Regions from separate parts of the Marinobacter sp. V032 genome, predicted to be linked through region 3. Evidence: predicted binding sites of a transcription regulator. Region 3 holds the regulator's gene; each other region holds the start of a gene.

Region 1 (6,575 bases), on a different contig from region 3:
GAGTAGCCCGCTGACCGTCCGGCATTTCCTTGCTGCGGTTCAGGTAGATGTTACGCACCTGATCCAGGGAAATCGCATCCGGTCCGCCGGTGTGGCCGATGATGACCACTTCGGCCTGAGCCACAGGGGCCAGTAGCAACAAAGCAACCAGTACTGAATAAATAGACTTCATGTTGGCTCCTTAGAATGCGGAATCAATTTTGACGGTGTAGACGTTGGTGCTGTCCAGATCATCGCCGATGATGCCTGCAGCGTTGAGGCCGCCGGGATCGTTTTCAAAGCCAGTGACGTAGGTCCAGTCGAACTTGACGGCAACACCGGACAACACATCCCAGCGCATACCCAGACTGTACTCATCGCGGTTAGTGTTCAGTGCAGTCCGAAGCCCAGAGCGCTCATCGTCGTCTTTGCTTTCGATCCAGCCAACGGAGACGTACGGCGTCAGCGAATTAATGCGCCGAGCAACGGTCAGGTAAGCTGAGTCGGTATCGGTGAATGCGCCGTCCACATCGATGCGTGTGATTTCCGAGATCACCTGCCACGTGCCGTCGTCGTAACCAAACCCAAGACCATAAAAGTTACCGCGGTCTCCGTCGGCCAACTGGCCTAGCCCCGGGGCGCTGATGTTGGTTTCGGCTGTCGCTACCACCGCACGGGCTTTCCAGACATAGTCTGTCCACTCGGCATTCAGGCCTACTGTATTTCGGAACTCTACGTCAGCACCGCTAGTGGTCTCAGGATCATCGGTAAACCCGCTGAAAAGCTGAGTTGTGATCGCGGAACCGCCTAGGCTGTAGGTATAGGTCGCGTCGGCACCTACATAATTGTTAACGGTTACAGGGCCATAGACGGCTTGAGGTGGGCGGGCCCAGGGTTGCGCATAACCGACTTCCAGCGAATCGGAATACATGAAGAACGGCAGGCGCATTTTACCGGCGCGAATTTGCAGATCGTTGGTCAGTTGGTGGCTCAGGTAGGCCCATTCCAGTTCGGTGTCCCAGTCCTGCACACCACGGGAAACCAGCTGCATCACGGCTTTGGTGTCGTCGTTGATCGAGAAGGTGCCTTGCAGTGCCATCAGGCTCAGATCGGCTACTTCCGACTCTTCGGTAATGTCTGCAAAACCGGCATCGTTGTCAGCACGGGCGTAACCGGTGCTGAAAAAACCGTTCAGGCGGACACGGTCAGCGGCTGATGATGTGGCCTGCTGCTGCAGCGAGTTGACGCGCTGCTCGAGCTTGTCGATGCGCTCGGCATCGGTTTCCTGGGCGGACACGCTGCTTGCAGCGATGCAAAGCGCCAGCGGGGCGACCTTGATGTAATGAGGTACCATAGTTTTTCTCCAGCTACAGGTATTTTCTGGCGCCCCTGGCGGAGCGCATTTATCAGACTTTGAATTGGCCGGCGACTTCGCTCAGTCCGTCGCTGATCTGGCGAATGTCATGGCTGACAGTGTCCAGTTCGCGCGTGCTGCTGCTGACCTGCTCGGCGTTGTTGTGAATATCGGCAATGTGTTGTGTCACCGAGTTGAAAGTCGCGCTCTGTTCGTAGGTTGCGGCGGCAATCTGCTCGTTGATACTGCTGATCGACTGCATGTTCTCGAGGATTTTGCTCAGCATCTCCCCGGATTCGGTGGTGGCATCGACGCCTTCACGGGCCTTGGTGACGCTCTGCTGCATGGATTTCACGGCAGAACCGGACACGTTGGTCAGCTCGCTGATGACACTGTGAATTTCTTCTGTAGCGCTGCGGGTGCGCACTGCCAGGCCCCGGACTTCATCGGCAACCACGGCGAATCCGCGGCCGTGCTCGCCGGCGCGCGCCGCTTCAATGGCGGCATTGAGCGCGAGCAGGTTGGTCTGATCGGCAACGGTCTGGATCGTGTTCAGCAGGCCGCCCACTTTCGCGGAGAATTCCTCAAACTGGTTGACCAGCCCGGCAGTTTGTTCCACGTCGCCGGCCAGGGCGCGAATCGTGTCAATGTTGGCGGTAACCGTGGTGTAGCCTTTCTGGGCGAAGCTGGCCGCGTCCTGGGTTTGATCGGATGCACTGCTGGCGAAGCCGGCGACTTCCTCAACGCTTTTAACCAGCTCTTCAACCGCATGGCGGGCAGCCGAAATTGCCTCTGACTGATCCTGGATGCGTTCCAGGTTCTGGCTGCTGGATGCGGCCAGTTTCAGGGAAACAGTATTGAGTCCGCTGACATCGGTGCTGATGGTGCCGAACGAAGCGTGCAGTTTTTCAACAAAGGCATTGAAGTGAGTCACGACTTCCCGCAGCTCATCTTTGCCGGTGTAGGTCAGGCGTGATGTCAGGTCGCCTTCGCCGGACGCCATAGCCTTCAGCGAGTCAATAATTTGTCCCAGGCTGCGGCTGATAGAGCGGCCAATGACCAGGCTGAGCACAACCAGCAGCAAGGTGGCACAAATCAGGATCACGATGCCGATAGTCGAAGCGCTTTGAGAGGCATCAACGGTCTGGCTGATCGATTGGGTAAATCTGGCCCGTGTTTCGGTGCGCATGGCGGTCATGTCTGCCCGCAGATCTTCCAGCCGCTTGGCATTGGTGGCCGCTTCAGCGCCAATGCGATTGAAGTCGGCATTGCCCGAAATAATGCTGCTGGCGATGCGCGTGGCAGTGGTGTAATAGGTTTTCATTGTGCTGGCCAGCGCATCGGTACGGTCGCTGCTTTGGGGGTTGAGGCGGCCGAGCTCTTCCAGGTTATCCTGAATGGTGTTGAAGTAGGGGCGAGTGGCTTCTATTTGGGTATCGTCGCCGGTGACCACTGCGCTGTTGATCTGCAGCTCAATCAGGGACAGTTGGCCCAGGTTTACGGTCGAGAGTTCCAGCGTCGGGTAAAGCTTCTGCTCCAGCTCGGCGAGCCGTGCCGAGTTCTGACGCTCAGTGATAATGGTGAAACCCTCGCTGATAATGAAAGCAAGGATCGCGACGGCAACCATCAAGGCCAGTTTCTGGGAAATTTTCAGGGCAGATAGCATAGGGCATCACTTCGTCAGTTGGACACTTGAACCGTCAGGAGGCACGATCCTACCGGTTGTATGAAAAGTTACTGAAAAGAAAGGTAACTGTTTTGTATTGTTTATTTATTCAGCAGCTCATAGCCTGTTTAACGGCTCATTGAGGCGCAACTTTAGCCGCGCAGCCGCTATCTGTGGAAAGTACGGACAGGGCGCCGGACGACTATGCCGGGTGCGTGGTCACAGGTTTCTCTCGAATGTAAAAAGGCGGGGGCGATGTTTACCTGATTGGCGGTCGTACCCATGGCTCAGGTTGGTATAATCCCGGTTCTTCATTCTTCTTCTGGCAAACGGTTCTCCATGGATGTCTCCCCGATCATTGATCCCCTGAACGACGCTCAGCGCGAGGCGGTCACCGCACAGAACAGTCACCTGCTGGTACTGGCCGGCGCCGGTAGCGGTAAAACCCGCGTACTGGTGCATCGTATGGCCTGGCTGATGCAAGTCGACAAGGTGCCGGCCACCGGTATTCTTGCGGTGACTTTCACCAACAAAGCCGCCAGGGAAATGCGTCACCGGATCAGCGAGATGATGGATCTGCAGGGACACGGCCTTTGGTTTGGCACCTTTCACGGAATCGCTCACCGGTTGCTGCGAGCGCACTGGCAGGATGCCGGCCTGCCAGAGAACTTTCAGGTGCTGGACAGTGACGACCAGATCCGCATGGTGAAGCGGGTGATGCGTGAACTGGGCATCGACGAGACCCGCTGGCCGCCGCGTCAGGCGCAGGGATTTATCAACAGCCAGAAAGACGAGGGGTTGAGGGCGGATCACATTCAGGATAATCCCGGTGACCACTACACCTCGACCATGCTGAAAATCTATCAGCGCTACGAGAAGCAGTGTCAGTTCAGCGGGCTGGTGGACTTTGGCGAGTTGTTGCTGCGCTCCCATGAGCTCTGGTTGCACAGGCCGGAACTGAGAGCGCACTACCAGCGCCGCTTCAAGCACATCCTGGTGGACGAGTTCCAGGATACCAATACGATCCAGTACGCCTGGCTGCAGGTGTTGGCCGGTGCCGCGGTGCCCCTGACCATTGTCGGTGATGATGATCAGTCCATCTACGGCTGGCGTGGCGCCAAGATCGAGAACATTCAGAAGTTCCAGCAGGATTTCCCTAATGCCCGTCTGGTGCGGCTGGAACAGAATTACCGCTCGACTCAAACCATTCTCAAAGCGGCGAATGCGGTGATTGCCAATAATCAGGGAAGGCTGGGCAAGCAGCTCTGGACCGATGGCAAAGAAGGTGAGCTGATCAGCCTGTACGCCGCGTTTAACGAACAGGACGAAGCCAACTATATTGCCGATACCATTGCAGCCTGGGTGAACGAAGGCAATCTGCGAGCCGAGTGCGCCATCCTGTACCGTTCCAACGCCCAGTCCCGGGTGCTGGAAGAAGCGCTGCTGCGCCAGGGAATTCCATACCGGGTCTATGGCGGGCTGCGGTTTTACGACCGGCAGGAAATCCGCAATGCGCTGGGCTATTTGCGGCTGGTGCACTATCGCAACGACGATGCGGCCTTCGAGCGGGTTGTGAATGTGCCGGCCAGAGGAATTGGCGCCAAGAGCCTTGCTGATATCCGGGCGCTGGCAGCAACTGAAAGCCTGTCCCTGTGGCAGGCCTCCGAGCGCCTGCTGGAAGCCGGTGCCGTCAAGGGCAGGGCGCGTACAGGTCTGCAGCACTTTATGGGGCTGGTCGAGTCCATGGCAGCCGATCAGGATGACCTGGATCTGAAGCAACTGACCCAGCGGGCAATTCACGATAGCGGGCTGCGAGATTATCACGCCAGTGAAAAAGGCGAGAAAGGGCAGGCGCGGGTTGAAAACCTGGAAGAGCTGGTCAGCGCGATGGCCGACTTCGAAGTCGAGGATGGCATTGATCCCTTGTCGGAATTCATTGCGCAGGCAGCGCTGGATGCCGGAGAAGCCCAGGCTGAAGCACATGAAGACAGCGTGCAGCTGATGACCTTGCACTCGGCCAAAGGACTCGAGTTCCCTATGGTATTTCTGGCGGGGGTCGAGGAAGGGCTGTTCCCTCACAGCATGTCGCTGGAAGAACCGGGCAGGATGGAGGAAGAACGCCGGCTTGCCTACGTCGGGATCACCCGTGCCATGACACGGCTGGTGATGACTTACGCGGAATCCCGCCGGCTCTTCGGTCAGGAGAAGTTTCATGCGGTATCCCGTTTTGTTCGGGAAATTCCGTCGGATTGCATCCAGGAAGTCCGGTTACGCAATACTGTGACGCGCCCGGCGCTGGTGCAACGCCGCAGTGAAAGCCTGTTCGATTCCGAGCCGATGGCGCAGGCCGGTCTGCAGCTGGGCCAGCGGGTGCATCATGCCAAATTCGGAGAAGGGGTCGTCATGAACTGCGAGGGCTCGGGCCATCACACCCGGGTACAGGTTAATTTTGACGACGGAGCCAAATGGTTGGTGCTGGCTTATGCGCCATTGGAGCCGTTATAGCCGGTGCAAAGACAAAACCGGATGATGGGCTATTATTGCCTGTGATTGATAACAACAAACAGATGAACGAATGCGCCCTGCGGCGCTGGCGGCCTGATGTCTGGGATCAGACTTTAGACTAAGAGCGTTGAGGCGGGTTTTCGTTCACTCTTGGAGGGTTCGGCCGAACGCACACAGATCGTGTGGGCCGCGCACGGGATGTCACTCGCGAAACAGCACTTCCCGCATACAACAATGAGAAAGAAGGAGAAGACATGAAACGTCGCAATCTTTTGGCTGCTCTGGTCGCCGGTGCGCTGGGACTCGGCCTTGCCGGCTGCTCGCAGGAACAGGACGGCGCCACAAGCTCCGCATCCAACAATAATGAAAACGCAGCCAGCGCGTCGACCGCTGACAAAAAAGTCTACAAATGGAAAATGGTCACCACCTGGCCCAAGAACTTCCCGGGTCTGGGTACTGCGCCCGAGCATTTTGCAGAGCGCGTGCGTGCGATGACCGATGGCCAGATTGATATCACCGTCTACGGTGCGGGTGATCTGGTACCTGCTCTGGAAGTCTTCAGTGCTGTTTCCCAGGGCACTGCGGAAATGGGTCACGGTGCCGGGTACTACTGGAAAGGCAAGATCCCTGCCGGTCAGTTCTTCTCTACCGTTCCGTTTGGTCTGACAGCTCAGGAATACAATGGCTGGATGTTCTACGGTGGCGGTCTCGAACTTTATCGTGAGGCTTACGAGCCATTTGGTGTTATTCCCTGGCCTGGCGGTAACACCGGTGTCCAGATGGGCGGCTGGTTCAACAAGGAAATCAACAGTGTTGATGACCTGAACGGCCTCAAAATGCGGATTCCGGGTATCGGTGGTGATGTGCTCGAGAAAGCGGGCGGCACGCCAGTGAATCTGCCTGGTGGCGAAATCTTCACTGCGCTGCAAACCGGCACGATTGACGCCACTGAATGGGTTGGCCCATACAACGATTTGGCTTTTGGCCTGCACCAGATTGCCGAATACTACTACTACCCAGGCTGGCACGAGCCCGGCACTGCGCTTGAGATGATCGTCAACGCTGACGCCT
Region 2 (6,575 bases), on a different contig from region 3:
ACAGCGAGCGCACCTCGTCCGCCACAACCGCAAACCCACGACCCTGCTCGCCCGCCCGGGCAGCCTCGATCGCAGCGTTCAATGCCAGCAAGTTGGTTTGCTCGGCAATTGCTTTAATTTCCACCAACACCTGACTGATGCTGTCACTGTCCTGGCTGACGCGGTTGATCACATCCGCCGCGCTGCGAATTTCGGTTGCCAGGCGGTTAATGGTATCCACGGTTTCGACCACTACCAGACGCCCCTGCTCCGCATCCTTCTCGGCGTGACCTGCCGAATCAGACGCGCGCTGGGCACTCTCCGCCACTTCCTGCACGGTATCGACCATCTGGTGCATGGCGTCTGCAATCTGGGTGGTTTCCGACATCTGACGGGCAACCGCTTCGCTGTTTGCCGATGCTGAATCGTTGACCCGAACAGCCTGTTGCGCCACATCGTCAGTCGTGCGGGAAACAGACTTAACCAGCTCCGAAATTTTCGTCGTCATGTTGTTGAACTCGCTGGTTAACGCACCCAACTCGTCCCGGTTATCCAGATCGATACGCACGGTCATATCGCCGCCAGCCACTTTCCTGGCCGCTTCACCAAAGGTGGTAATCGCCGTTTTGACCGACAGGAAAAAGCCCATATACAAAAACACAATGATAACGAGCAATACGGCAAGCGCGATAAACAACAGCATCCGCTGATCGGTTTCGGCATTCAGGCGATACGCGAGATTATCGGCCACGATATCGAGGATGGTGGACTGAAGCTCAAAGTGGCTGCTGATGGCGTCCGTCGCGAGTGCATCAAACTCTTGCCAGGGCATTTCGAGGCGATAGGGTGTAATAACGTTGGTATCCAGCGCGTCGCGTACCTTGATCGGGCTCTCGGCCACCTTCTTCAGAAGATTGGATGCACGATCCTCAAGCCCGGATGACGCACTGACGGCTACCTGAAATTCCGAATCAATCCGGGTTTTCAAATTGGTGAGCCGGTCAAACATTTCATTCATTGCATCAGCGGTTGCGGAATCCAGCTGCCCCTGCGAAAGACCGTAAATGGCATAAGAGCGGGCCTGACCTTCAGCCCCGGCTGACTCCAGCAACAGATTCGTGCTGATCTGAAGCAGCAACTGGTTTTCCGGCAAGGAATCCTGAGCCAGACCGGACACTTTGAGTGTCGAGGCCAGCAAGGCGCGCACTTTCTGGACAAATTCCTGATAATACTTGTACTGGGGATCGATGTTGCTTTGCAGAATGTCTTCCGACTTCAGGGATTGCCACTCGTCATTCAGGATCGCGACCTGATCTTTCCAGCCACCGGAAGGATCAAACGAACCATCCGCTTCCATCATGGCTGCCAGCGATGTATCGATCAGCTCGCCCGCTTCATCACTTTTGGCAATAAGCTCCTGATCACTACTGACTTTTCCGACCGAGCGATAGTCCCGATAGGCATAAGAGGCTTCCAGCATGCTCGCCGCTTCGTTCAGCTGAACAAGGCCATCGGCCTCACGGGCAACCGCGTCAATGGACTCATTGAGCTGGCTAACCAACAGGTAGGTCAATCCGATAATGGGCAAGAGAAACAGCACGCTGATAAGGCTGAACTTGTAGAACATCGGCAGCCGGTTCATCAACGCAACAGCTGGATATAACAGTTGCTTCACTCGTTCCCCCAAAGCATTCAGTGCCCGGCAGCTGACGCGGCCTTCGTATTATTATTGGTATTCCTCAATCTGCCTGTCGAGCGGCAGTTGAGAAGGTCACATAACGGCCAATCAACTGAATAGCCGTTCAAAAGTTCATATCTATATTGTCGCCTTAGTGGCCAGAATCTTGAGTTTAATTTAATAAAATTTTGTAAATTCTGGTGCTGAACCTGCGTGACAGGCGCCTGCGACAGGATAGTACGCCCGCTCGAGTCGCCAACATACTTTAAATTATTCTTATAATTAGTTGAAAATACCAGCAATTGCCAATAATGCCAGCACACAAATCCATACCAGGAAGCTTCGATTGAGCAGATCGCGGACCGCGCTGAGGCTGCGGGCTCCGAAATCAGGCCAGTCATCAGGATGGGCAGCTTCAAATCTCACCGGATCAAGCGCATAACTCGAAAGCGCGCCATTCGCGCTATCAAAGAGCAAGGCGGGCGCTTTGCCCCGCAATACAAACGTTCGACGCTTCGCCGTTGCCAGCCAGCCGCCGAGATCGCCAGCCAACCCGAAACTGATTGCCAGCAATCGCACCGGAACCCAGGCAACGACTGCAATCAACCGGCCAAAAGCCGGGCGTGCGGGAGCTGATGGCCAGTGGTCACGAAGCGCCAGGCAGAGCCGAATCACCACGGCCCCGGCAGGACCCAGCAATACAAACCAGAACACCACCAGGAAATAACGCTCAAACACCTGAGCCAGCAGACGTGAGGTAACGGCGCGATGCAACCCTTCCGGTTCGAGCCCTTCTGCACGCTGATCGGACGTGAGCAGATGACTGACGTGATGCCACGCTGCCTGCATATCACCCCGGCGCCAGCTTTCGCCATAGGCCTGGAGCGCATCACGCCAGCCCGGAAGCCCCATGGTCAACAACAGCACCACGAAATCCAGCGGCCAGGTCATGGGCGACCAATCGCCTCCCCTCAACCAATAGTCCAGCGCCAGCACGCTAACGAAAACCAGTACCAGCATCAGAAAGCCGATCGTGGCCCTGTGCTCCTTGCCAGGCTTTGCAGCAGGCGCCCTGGAAACAAGGGCGCGAAATAGAGCATCAAGGTCCAGCCGACCCGACGCATCCAGCCGGCGACGAACGAAATAGGCCAACAGCAGAATGATGAAGTTCATGGTGTCAGCCCCCCGCGCTGGGAAGCGTCGATATGATCATCGAGTGTCCGGAGAAACAATGCCCAGTCGAATGCCGGCCCCGGATCAGTTTTCCGCCCGGGCGCGATGTCACTATGCCCGGTTATACGCGACCGGCTGATTGCCGGCCAACGCTGCATAACCGCACGGCAGATAGCCGCCAACGTGCTGTATTGCGCGATTTCAAACGGCACATCATCAGCACCTTCCAGCTCAATACCGATACTGAAATCATTGCATTCCTCCATGCCGTCAAAACAGGAGCGACCGGCATGCCAGGCGCGGTCGAGGAATGACACAAACTGCACGCAATCGCCATTGCGACGGATCAAGGCATGAGCAGAGACTTTCATCTCTGCAATTTCTTCGAAATAAGGGTGCTTTCCGGCGTCGAGCGAATTACAAAAGAACTGTTCGATGTGATCACCGCCAAACTGACCGGGCGGCAGGCTGATGTTATGGACAACCAACAGCGAAATGGCGGAACCAGAAGGCCGCTGGCCAAAATTGGGTGACGGGCAGTGCCGCACTCCCTCAAGCCAGCCGCTGGCATCGATTGGATAGTGTTTCGGAAAAAGCTCAGTGCTCAAGGGAATACCATCGTTTAGCCGCAAAAACTGCAGCGAGTGTACGATGATTGAAGCACAAAGCAAGATGGCAGGCCAACGCGCAGCCCCGGAAGTCAGTCCTTCCGGCTATGGCGCAGGTTATCGATAATGGACTCAAGCGCACGATCGAATATCAGGCCATCATCAAGCATATTCACTTCGCCGGTTTCCAGAGCAGTGGCGACATCCGCCAGGTTGTACTCCGCCACTTTTGCACCGTTTCGGTTTACGAAGATGTACTTGCCTGTTGCCTTGATCACGGCAGCAAGCTTGCAACGGGTTTTCTGGTCGTCCCTGGACAACTCGACCCAAGAGCCAACGCGAAGCTTCTCAGCCATCTCAAGCCAGCGAGTATCGGCCAGAGGCACATCGACCTGCTTTGCCGTCATCGGCTCAACTGCCACCGAAGATGTTGCCTCGACAGCCGCTACAGGCTCTGGGATAACCTCTGCCTCAGGGGCAACCACCTCAACAGCCGGCACAACCGGAGTTGGCTCGACAACAGGTTGTGATGCTTTGGCATCAGCCTGCATTTCGGCAACCGCACTTGCGACTTCAGGCGCCACGGGTTCAGGCTGAACGACCGGTTCAGACTTAACCTCCGGAGCGATCTTCTTCGGTTTTGTCTCAAGCGCCAGTTGCTGAAGGGTATCCACATGGGCGAGCTCGAGATCGTGCACCAGTGCATCGCTGGCAAACGGGTCCCAGGAAACTGAATGTAGCCCCTTGCGAAGATCGTCAACGATTGCCGGAATCCGGCGCAGCAATTCAGACCGGGTCTGATCCGTTACCGGTTGGGGATCCACACTCCACACCAGTCTTTCCGCCAGCGTTACTGCATGATTCCAACCTTCACTACCCTCGCCCTCGCGCAGGTATAGAAACTGCAACACTTTGCTCCAGGGTTCAGCCAGCAATTGCTGCATAACAGATGGGAGTGTTCTGTTTTCAGTAACCCGGGTCAGGACCTCGCTGGCAGCAGCGCGTGCACGCTCCTGTCGCGCACGCCCTTCTTCAGCATCACGCAAGCGCTGCTCAATCAACTCGCGGCGGCGGCGATCCAGATCCATGAAATGGGCGAATTCATTCAGCAGATCCGGGAAAATATCGACGTTATCCGTGAACTCCCGCAACAACCGATCTGACACCGATTCAATTTTTTCTCGCAACGGGTCACGCTGACCTTCCGACTTTTCATTCCAGCCAATACCCGCCATCGCCAACTCATTCAGCAATTTACGTGCGGGGTGACCGCCACGATTGAAAAAGCTGCGATCAAGCAAGGCCACTTTGAGCATGGGGATTTGCAGACGGCTAATGATCGATTTCATTGGCACAGGCAGGTGACGATCTTCGAGGATGAAGTCAAACAACATCGTCACCAGGTTAACCACGTCAGCGTCTACCTGATTGAGCGCCTTGATTCCCTGTGACCGGTCATCCAATACGCTTTCAATTTGCGACGTCAGGCTACCCGGCATTGTGCCAGCAGCATCGTGCTCGTTGGCCGCTGCCGTCTGCTGCAGCTGGGATAACCGGCGCATAAGATCACGGGTATCAAGCGACGCACCAGACCCTGAGCCCTGAGAAGAACCAGCTGACGCCCCTGAGCTCTGCTGCCCACTCTGGTCGCCACTATGCAGCAACGCGGACAGTTCGGAGAAGGTCGCACGGGTTTGCCCGGTCTGGATCGCGCCGTCGCCCTCACCCGAGCTATTACTTTGAGCTGGCGAAGCAGATGAAGGCGGCACAGGCGCACGGTTGGTAACGGTCGGCACTTCGGGCTCGGTGCGGGTGCGCTGAGCTCCCTTTGGGGCACCTACCGGTGCGCGGGTCATATCAGGGAGCACACCGTCTTTTACCAGCAACGCATTGGCATCACGATAAAGACCATCCAGTCGACTGATCAGCAATTTATCGAATAACTTGAGTACCACCAGCTTTGCCCTGATATCGATATCCAGATCATCGCAGGCTTCCTGCAATCCGCCGCAGATCACCTCAGGGCTCAGCGGCATCTGTCGGTCTTCAAGGCTGACGCTGGGTGCAACGTGCTGGAAACGGGTAACCAGCATACGAATGGCATCAAGATGGCGATTTCGAAGCTTGGTTATCAGGTTATCGATGGCGACTTGCTGCTCTAACTCCCCGTGCCCTACCAGGCTGAGATTATCCTGATTCACGTCGGTCAGGCTGCTGTTGGCAGGACGCGGGTCAAATTTACCCAGTTCGTTAAATGCCCGGGCAACCCACTGCAACATGGTGAGCGTCATGGATTTGCGGCGTAGCCGAAGCTCGCGCATGGCATCAAAATAAGCGGCCTGGTCCTGATTTGACCCGGCTTTGTCCGCCATATTGAACAGCGCGTCGTCCGCGCTGTCGAAGAATTCCGTTAGTTCCTTGGTCAGAGACTGCCCCGAAAAATCACGCAAGCGAATCAATGCAGACGGCAGCGTAAACGAACGCTCTCCTCCGGTCTTGTGCAAGTTCACGACACGATTTTCGTTGGTCATTTCGGGTTCCCCTGGAACAGCTTTACTTACCGAATTCGGGATTAATGCAGCTGGCATTTCACAATTATTGACATCACCTATGCATCATAGGCGCTAACCACGTCACCTTCTGTCAGGAATTGTCACCGTTTGTGATCGATGGAACTGGTTCACATTTTCATTTTCAAAACCGCCAAACAACGGTCACTGGCCCCGGCTCCCCAGAACACCGGATTTCGCCGACCATCCCAGGTCGAGTGACAAAAACCGTCAGCTTTTGAGCACTTTCGGTAATGTTCAGTTAACCGTTCGCGCTTGGCCCCATGCCGATGAGCCAGTAAACTTGCGCGGTTTACAGACCACTCCGGAGCACACCATCACCATGCCCACGCTTTCTGCCGATATTCTGCGCCAGTCCCGAATTGATACTGTCAGCCGCAGTCTCGATGAAGATATTGGCACTGGCGACATCACCGCCCAGCTCATTCCTGAGGACAAGCGGGCATCCGGCCGGGTCATCACCCGGGAACATGCCGTCATTGCCGGGCAGGAATGGGTAAATGAAGTATTCAGACAGGTGGATCCGACCATTACGCTCGAGTGGCAATGCAGCGATGGCGATATCGT
Region 3 (6,575 bases):
AGTGCCGGATAACAAACAGATTACGATTGTCGCATCGGTCGGCCAGTAAAAGGTCGTAAAGAACAGCGGCGCCGGATAACCGGCACCACCGGAGGTAGCTCACCATGAAAGTAAAACGGTTCTTTGCATCAACTATGACAGAAGCCCTGAAGATGGTGCGTCTGGATATGGGCGAAGACGCAGTTATTCTTTCAAACCGTCGGGTAGACGGTGGCGTCGAAATTGTGACGGCACTGAACTACGACGAAAATCTGGCGCGTCAGCGTTTGGGCAGCGCCGCCATGGAAGCGACCAACGGCTCGCAACTGGCGGAAATGCAGGCTGACCAGCACCTGCGGCTGGAGCAGGAGCTCGAGCGCTCGCGGGATCGCATTCGCGATATTCGTGGGCGTCGTCAGATCAAGCAACCCGTGCCGGACTTCTCAATGCCGGAGGATAACGCGCCTGCTGCGCCTGAACCCCAGCAGGATGCGACCCAGGTTGCACTCGAGGCCATGCGGGCAGAGCTGCACAATCTGCGGGACATGGTCAGCGGTCGTGCGCCCGACTCTTCCGCCACCCAACCCGCATCCGTCTCCAAGGCGCTTGATGCCAGTCAGCAGCGATTGCGTGAGCGTCTGGAAGAGTTCGGTCTTTCGTCCAAGCTGGCGGCGACCCTCTCGCACAATCACGGTTCCGGTCGTCTTGACGAAGGTTGGAAGAAAGCGCTGAGAACACTGGCCGCCGGGGTTAAAACCCAGCAGCAGGAAGTCATTGAAGAGGGCGGTATTGTGGCACTGGTCGGCCCTACCGGTTCCGGCAAGACGACAACTATCGGCAAGATGGCGGCACGTTACGTGTTGCGTCACGGTGCTGACTCAATTGCACTGGTCACTACCGATCGCTACCGGGTCGCGGCCCACGAGCAGTTATTTGTGTTTGGCCGCATACTGAACGTGCCGGTAAGGGTTGTTGACGAAAGCCACTCGCTGGATCAGATTCTTGATGACCTGTCGGATAAACGACTGGTCTTGATTGACACTGCAGGCCTGACTCAATCAGACCGGGGGCACCAGGAGCAACTGAATGAACTTGCTTCCAGCTACCACCCGGTGCGCCCATACCTGGTGCTGGCGGCGACCAGTCAGCCGCGTATTATGAAATCCACATGGCATTGCTATAAGATGGCGAATCCGGCGGGCTGCATCATGACCAAACTTGATGAAGCACTGACACTTGGCGAAGTACTTGGATTTGCTATGGAAACCGGGCTTCGGGTGGCGTACTTTACAGATGGCCAGAAGATTCCGGAGGATATCCATTCGGCGCAGGCCGTATCGCTCGTCAAGTTGGGTGTCGAAAGGTTGCGCGAAGCGCGGGAGCTTGCGCCTGCCGCCGAAGGTGCCTGACCGGAAACAATGATGGCGCAGAAACAGAACGTACAGGGATAAAGTACAGGAATAACGCCGGCTGACAGATATCGGATGTCTGGAGTAAAACAGGCGCGAGACTACAAAAGTAGCTGGCACAGCGCCGGCCATATGGATCCAATTCGTCGTGAGAGACCGCATCCGGTATGAGTAGAGCAAACCCGGTTCAGGTAATCGCCGTATCAGGCGGCAAGGGAGGCGTTGGCAAGAGCAATGTCTCTGTCAATCTGGCTATTGCACTGGCCCAGATGGGGCGCAGGGTTGTCGTACTGGATGCTGATCTTGGCCTGGGAAATATCGACGTACTGCTGGGTGTCACCGCAACGCACAATCTCTCTGACGTCCTGTCGGGGGAGTGCAGCCTGAAGGATGTCCTGGTTGATGGCCCGGGCGGTATAAAAATTGTGCCGGCCTCGTCAGGCACTCAGCGCATGACGCAGCTGTCATCCATGGAGCACGCCGGACTGATTAATGCTTTTAGCGAATTGGGCGATCAGATCGATGTTCTGATTGTTGACACCGCTGCCGGTATTTCCGAATCTGTAGTGAGTTTTCTGCGTGCCTCGCAGGAACTTCTGCTGGTCGTCTGCGATGAACCCACTTCCATTACTGATGCCTACGCCTTGATAAAGCTGATGAATCGGGATTACGGCACCAACCGTTTTCGTATTCTTGCCAATCAGGTACGCAATGAGCAGGAAGGAAAGCACCTCTATGAAAAGCTCACGCGGGTAACCGAACGTTTCCTTGATGTTGGGCTACAATATGTAGGCATAGTGCCTTATGACGAGGCGGTCAAAAAATCGGTGCAACGTCAACGCGCAGTGCTTGACGCCTATCCTCGCGCCAAAGCCTCACTTGCTATCAAGGCGCTGGCCCAAAAGGTGGACGCATGGCCATTGCCATCCTCGCCGCGCGGGCATCTTGAGTTCTTCATTGAACGTCTGGTAGATGCCTGAGACTGTGCCCCATCCCAAGAGCACAGCCGCATGAAGGTCGTCTGAACAATAACAGGTAATCCGGACTCATGACGTTGGTAAAAAGCCTGGGAATCTATAATCGTACCGGCGAACGCGGTCCCCATCAGCTCGTTGAGCAACATGCGCCGCTCGTCAAAAAAATCGCCCTTCACCTGCTCGCCCGTTTGCCGGCGTCAGTGCAGCTTGAAGACCTCATGCAGGCCGGAATGATCGGCTTGCTTGAAGCCGCCCAGAAATACGAGGCAACCAAAGGCGCCTCTTTCGAAACCTATGCCGGCATCCGCATTCGCGGTTCCATTGTTGACGAAATCCGCAAAGGCGATTGGGTGCCTCGTTCCGTCCATCGCAATGCCCGTCGTGTCGCCCAGGCTATCCGCACCGTTGAAAACCGCAAAGGGCGTGAAGCCCAGGATGCTGAAGTGGCGGACGAGCTGGAAATGTCCCTCGACGAATACTACTCATGCCTCGCTGATAGCAGCGGCGGCCGATTATTTAGTCTCGATGAGCTAAATGAATCGGGCGAGCTGCCGATAGACGATGTAGATGCCGTTGCGGATGCGCCCTACGAAAACATTTCTTCAGGTGCGTTTCGCAAGAATCTGGCCGAGGCTATTGATGAGCTTCCCGAGCGGGAGAAGCTGGTGCTCAATCTTTATTATCAGGAAGAACTGAACCTGAAAGAGATTGGTGCTGTTATCGGGGTCAGTGAGAGTCGGGTAAGTCAGATACACAGCCAGGCGGCTTTGAGGCTCAAGTCCAGGCTGGCGGATTGGCAAGACGAATTAAGTACCTGAAATTTTTAGCGTTTGGTAACTAATTTCATACAGATTGCACTGCTCTTAACGAATAGACTGTGCTTTTGGATATGACTGCTAGACTTGGTTGCAAGGTCATAACCCCTTGCATTGCGGACTGTAATCAGTGGAGGTCCCATTGGACAAGAACATGAAAATACTCATCGTGGACGACTTTTCCACGATGCGTCGGATCATCAAGAACCTGCTGCGGGATCTTGGCTTTACCAATACCGATGAAGCCGATGATGGCAACACCGCGCTGCCGATGCTGAAAAGCGGCAAGTATGATTTCCTGGTGACCGACTGGAATATGCCCGGCATGTCCGGCTTCGAGTTGCTGGAAGCGGTAAGGGCTGATGATGCTTTGAAAAGCTTGCCAGTGCTGATGGTAACGGCAGAAGCCAAGCGCGATCAGATCGTTGCGGCGGCGCAGGCGGGGGTCAACGGTTATGTGGTCAAGCCATTTACGGCCGCTGTGCTGAAGGAAAAGATCGAGAAGATCTTCGAACGAATCCAGTCGTAAGCTGAGCGTCGATCATGAGCAAAAAAACGAACAATAAAGGCGCGCTTGATGCTGACGTTGTTGCAAAGCTGCACCTTCAGGCCGATCAGCTCAAAGAGCAGGTTGACGCCGGCAATTATGCTGCAGCGATGGGCCTGATCAACGAATTGAATGATGTGCGCGATCAGAGCCTTTATCAGGAAGTGGGGCGACTGACCCGGAGTCTGCACGAAGCCATTCGCAATTTTCAGATTGATCCGCAGAACGCCGAACAGGACGAAGCACTGTCGAAGATGTCAGATGCGTCCGATCGCCTTGCATACGTGGTGCAGATGACAGGCAAAGCGGCCAACCGCACGATGGATCTGGTCGAAGAGGCGATGCCCAAGGCGCAGGCCATGATCGAGCAGTCGCGAGCCTTTCGCGAAGAGTGGGCAAAGTTGCGCCGGCGTGAAATGAAAGCAGACGAGTTTCGCGAACTCTACCACCGCCTCGATCTTTATTTCGAGAAAACGGCGACTGACGCAGAAGTACTCTATGGCCACCTCTCCGAAATACTGCTGGCTCAGGATTTTCAGGACCTGACAGGTCAGGTGATTCAGAAAGTCACCGCGCTGGTGAAAGAAGTGGAAGATCAGATGTTGAGCCTGGTGGTGATGGCCAGCCATGTCGACAAGATCACCGGCACCGTGCATGAACTTGGCCCCGATGCATCCAAAAAATCGGGTATCGAGAAGGGCGAAGGCCCGCAAATGAATGCCGAAGTGCGCGAAGACGTCGTATCCGGGCAAGACGATGTTGATGACCTGCTGTCCAGTCTGGGATTTTGAGTGAGGATTCCGCATGGCGTTTGATGCTGACGAAGAAATTCTTCAGGACTTTCTGGTAGAAGCTGGCGAGATACTGGAGAAGTTGTCTGAACAACTGGTCGATCTGGAACGCAATCCGGACGACGGTGAGTTGCTGAATGCCATTTTCCGCGGTTTCCACACGGTAAAAGGCGGCGCCGGCTTTTTGCAGCTTGATGCGCTGGTGGGTTGCTGCCATTCCGCCGAGAACGTGTTTGACACACTGCGTAATCGTAAACGCAGAGTGACCTCTGAATTAATGGACGTGGTGCTTGAGGCACTGGACAACGTCAACCTGATGTTTGATCAGGTCCGCAACCAGGAAGACCCTACACCCGCCGCTCCCGAACTGATACAAGCGCTTGACGCGCTGGCCGAACCTGAGGTCGAGGGCGAGTCGGCTGCTGAAGTTGAGGCTGAGCCTGAATCTGTTGTGGCCGAAGAAGCCTCAGAGCCTGAGCAACCGGCTGCCGAGAACGGGGATATTACCGACGACGAGTTTGAACAGCTGCTGGATGCGCTTCAGGGTAAGGATGCGCCGGCAGCAACGCCGGAACCTGCAACCGGTGGTGGCGCAGACGAGATCTCCGATGACGAGTTCGAAAGCCTGCTTGACGATCTGCATGGTAAAGGGAAGCACTCCGGCGGCGCGCCTGCATCAAAGCCTGCGACTGAATCCAGTGCGCCAGCGGCGGGCGGCGACGAGATTTCCGATGACGAGTTTGAGTCGCTGCTTGATGAGCTTCATGGCAAAGGCCAGTTCAAGGCTGCGGCAGCCGAGCCTGAAGCCAGTGCAGCAGGCGGCAACGACGACCTGATCAGCGATGACGAATTCGAGTCACTGTTGGACGACCTGCACGGAAAAGGTAAAAAGCCTGAGGCGCCAAAACCTGCGCCAAAAGTGGCCAAGCCGGCTCCCGAGAAGAAAGCGGAGCCAGCGAAAAAAGTTGAGCCTGCCAAACAACCGGCTGCGCCCGCTGCGCGTGGCGATGAACCCGACGCCAAAACTGCGCCTGCGGCGGCTGGCGAGACGACGGTGCGGGTTGATACCAAACGCCTCGATGACATCATGAATATGGTGGGCGAGCTGGTGTTGGTGCGTAATCGTCTTCAGCGTCTGGGGGGAGCAAGTGAAGACGAGCACATGCAAAAAGCCGTCTCCAACCTGGACGTGGTTACAACCGATCTCCAGTCGGCGGTAATGCAGACCCGGATGCAGCCAATCAAAAAGGTGTTTGGCCGTTTCCCCCGTGTTGTCCGGGACCTGGCGCGAAACCTCAAAAAAGAAATCAATCTGGTGATGCACGGTGAAGACACCGATCTCGACAAAAACCTTGTTGAGGCCTTGTCGGATCCGCTTGTTCACTTGGTGCGCAACTCGGTCGACCACGGCATCGAGCTGCCAGATGTGCGGGAAAAAGCGGGCAAGCCGCGTACCGGCCTTGTCACCCTGTCTGCAGAGCAGGAAGGTGATCACATACTGCTGGTGATTGAAGACGATGGCGCGGGGATGGATCCGAATGTCCTGCGCCGAAAGGCGGTTGAGAAAGGGCTGTTTGAGCAGGATGTCGCAGATCGCCTGACAGAAACCGAATGCTTTAACCTGATTTTTGCGCCCGGCTTTTCAACCAAGGAGCAGATTTCAGATGTGTCCGGCCGTGGCGTTGGCATGGATGTGGTCAAAACCAAAATTGGCCAGCTCAACGGTATGATCAACATCGAGTCGTCGATGGGCAAGGGCTCCCGCATTGTCATCAAGGTGCCCTTGACGCTGGCGATCATGCCGACGCTGATGATCATGCTGGGAGACCAGTCGTTTGCTCTGCCGCTGGTGAACGTGGTTGAGATATTCCACCTTGATCTGACCAAGAAGAACATTGTCGATGGGCGCGAATGTATTGTGGTCCGGGACAAGGTGTTCCCACTGTTCTATATCAAGAAGTGGCTGGTGCATGGCGCCAGCAGTGAGCCTGAAACGACCGAAAGCCATGTGGTCATTGTGGCAATGGGTACCAAACGGGTGGGCTTTGTGGTGGATC

The links. Region 3 encodes FliA, which starts transcription of late flagellar genes. Its sites were predicted from a motif close to CTAAAGTTTNNNNNNNNNNNGCCGNTAA; they were not measured.
Region 1: the regulator FliA is predicted to act here: its motif matches at 3,128-3,155, upstream of ACUN9X_RS04195 (methyl-accepting chemotaxis protein).
Region 2: the regulator FliA is predicted to act here: its motif matches at 1,801-1,828, upstream of ACUN9X_RS09845 (methyl-accepting chemotaxis protein).

The regions. Positions count from the first base shown of each region.
Region 1 is NZ_JBQXYE010000001.1:913,025-919,599, forward strand. Features, by position in the region: gene ACUN9X_RS04185 (phosphate ABC transporter substrate-binding protein) at 1-172, opposite strand, end outside; gene ACUN9X_RS04190 (hypothetical protein) at 182-1,333, opposite strand; gene ACUN9X_RS04195 (methyl-accepting chemotaxis protein) at 1,386-2,999, opposite strand; gene uvrD (DNA helicase II) at 3,339-5,504, shown strand; gene ACUN9X_RS04205 (TRAP transporter substrate-binding protein) at 5,759-6,575, shown strand, end outside.
Region 2 is NZ_JBQXYE010000001.1:2,147,898-2,154,472, reverse strand. Features, by position in the region: gene ACUN9X_RS09845 (methyl-accepting chemotaxis protein) at 1-1,654, opposite strand, end outside; gene ampE (regulatory signaling modulator protein AmpE) at 1,940-2,830, opposite strand; gene ampD (1,6-anhydro-N-acetylmuramyl-L-alanine amidase AmpD) at 2,827-3,438, opposite strand; gene ACUN9X_RS09830 (DUF1631 domain-containing protein) at 3,531-5,969, opposite strand; gene nadC (carboxylating nicotinate-nucleotide diphosphorylase) at 6,331-6,575, shown strand, end outside.
Region 3 is NZ_JBQXYE010000004.1:54,738-61,312, reverse strand. Features, by position in the region: gene flhA (flagellar biosynthesis protein FlhA) at 1-49, shown strand, start outside; gene flhF (flagellar biosynthesis protein FlhF) at 105-1,388, shown strand; gene ACUN9X_RS16130 (MinD/ParA family protein) at 1,556-2,368, shown strand; gene ACUN9X_RS16125 (RNA polymerase sigma factor FliA) at 2,437-3,183, shown strand; gene cheY (chemotaxis response regulator CheY) at 3,323-3,709, shown strand; gene ACUN9X_RS16115 (protein phosphatase CheZ) at 3,724-4,518, shown strand; gene ACUN9X_RS16110 (chemotaxis protein CheW) at 4,532-6,575, shown strand, end outside.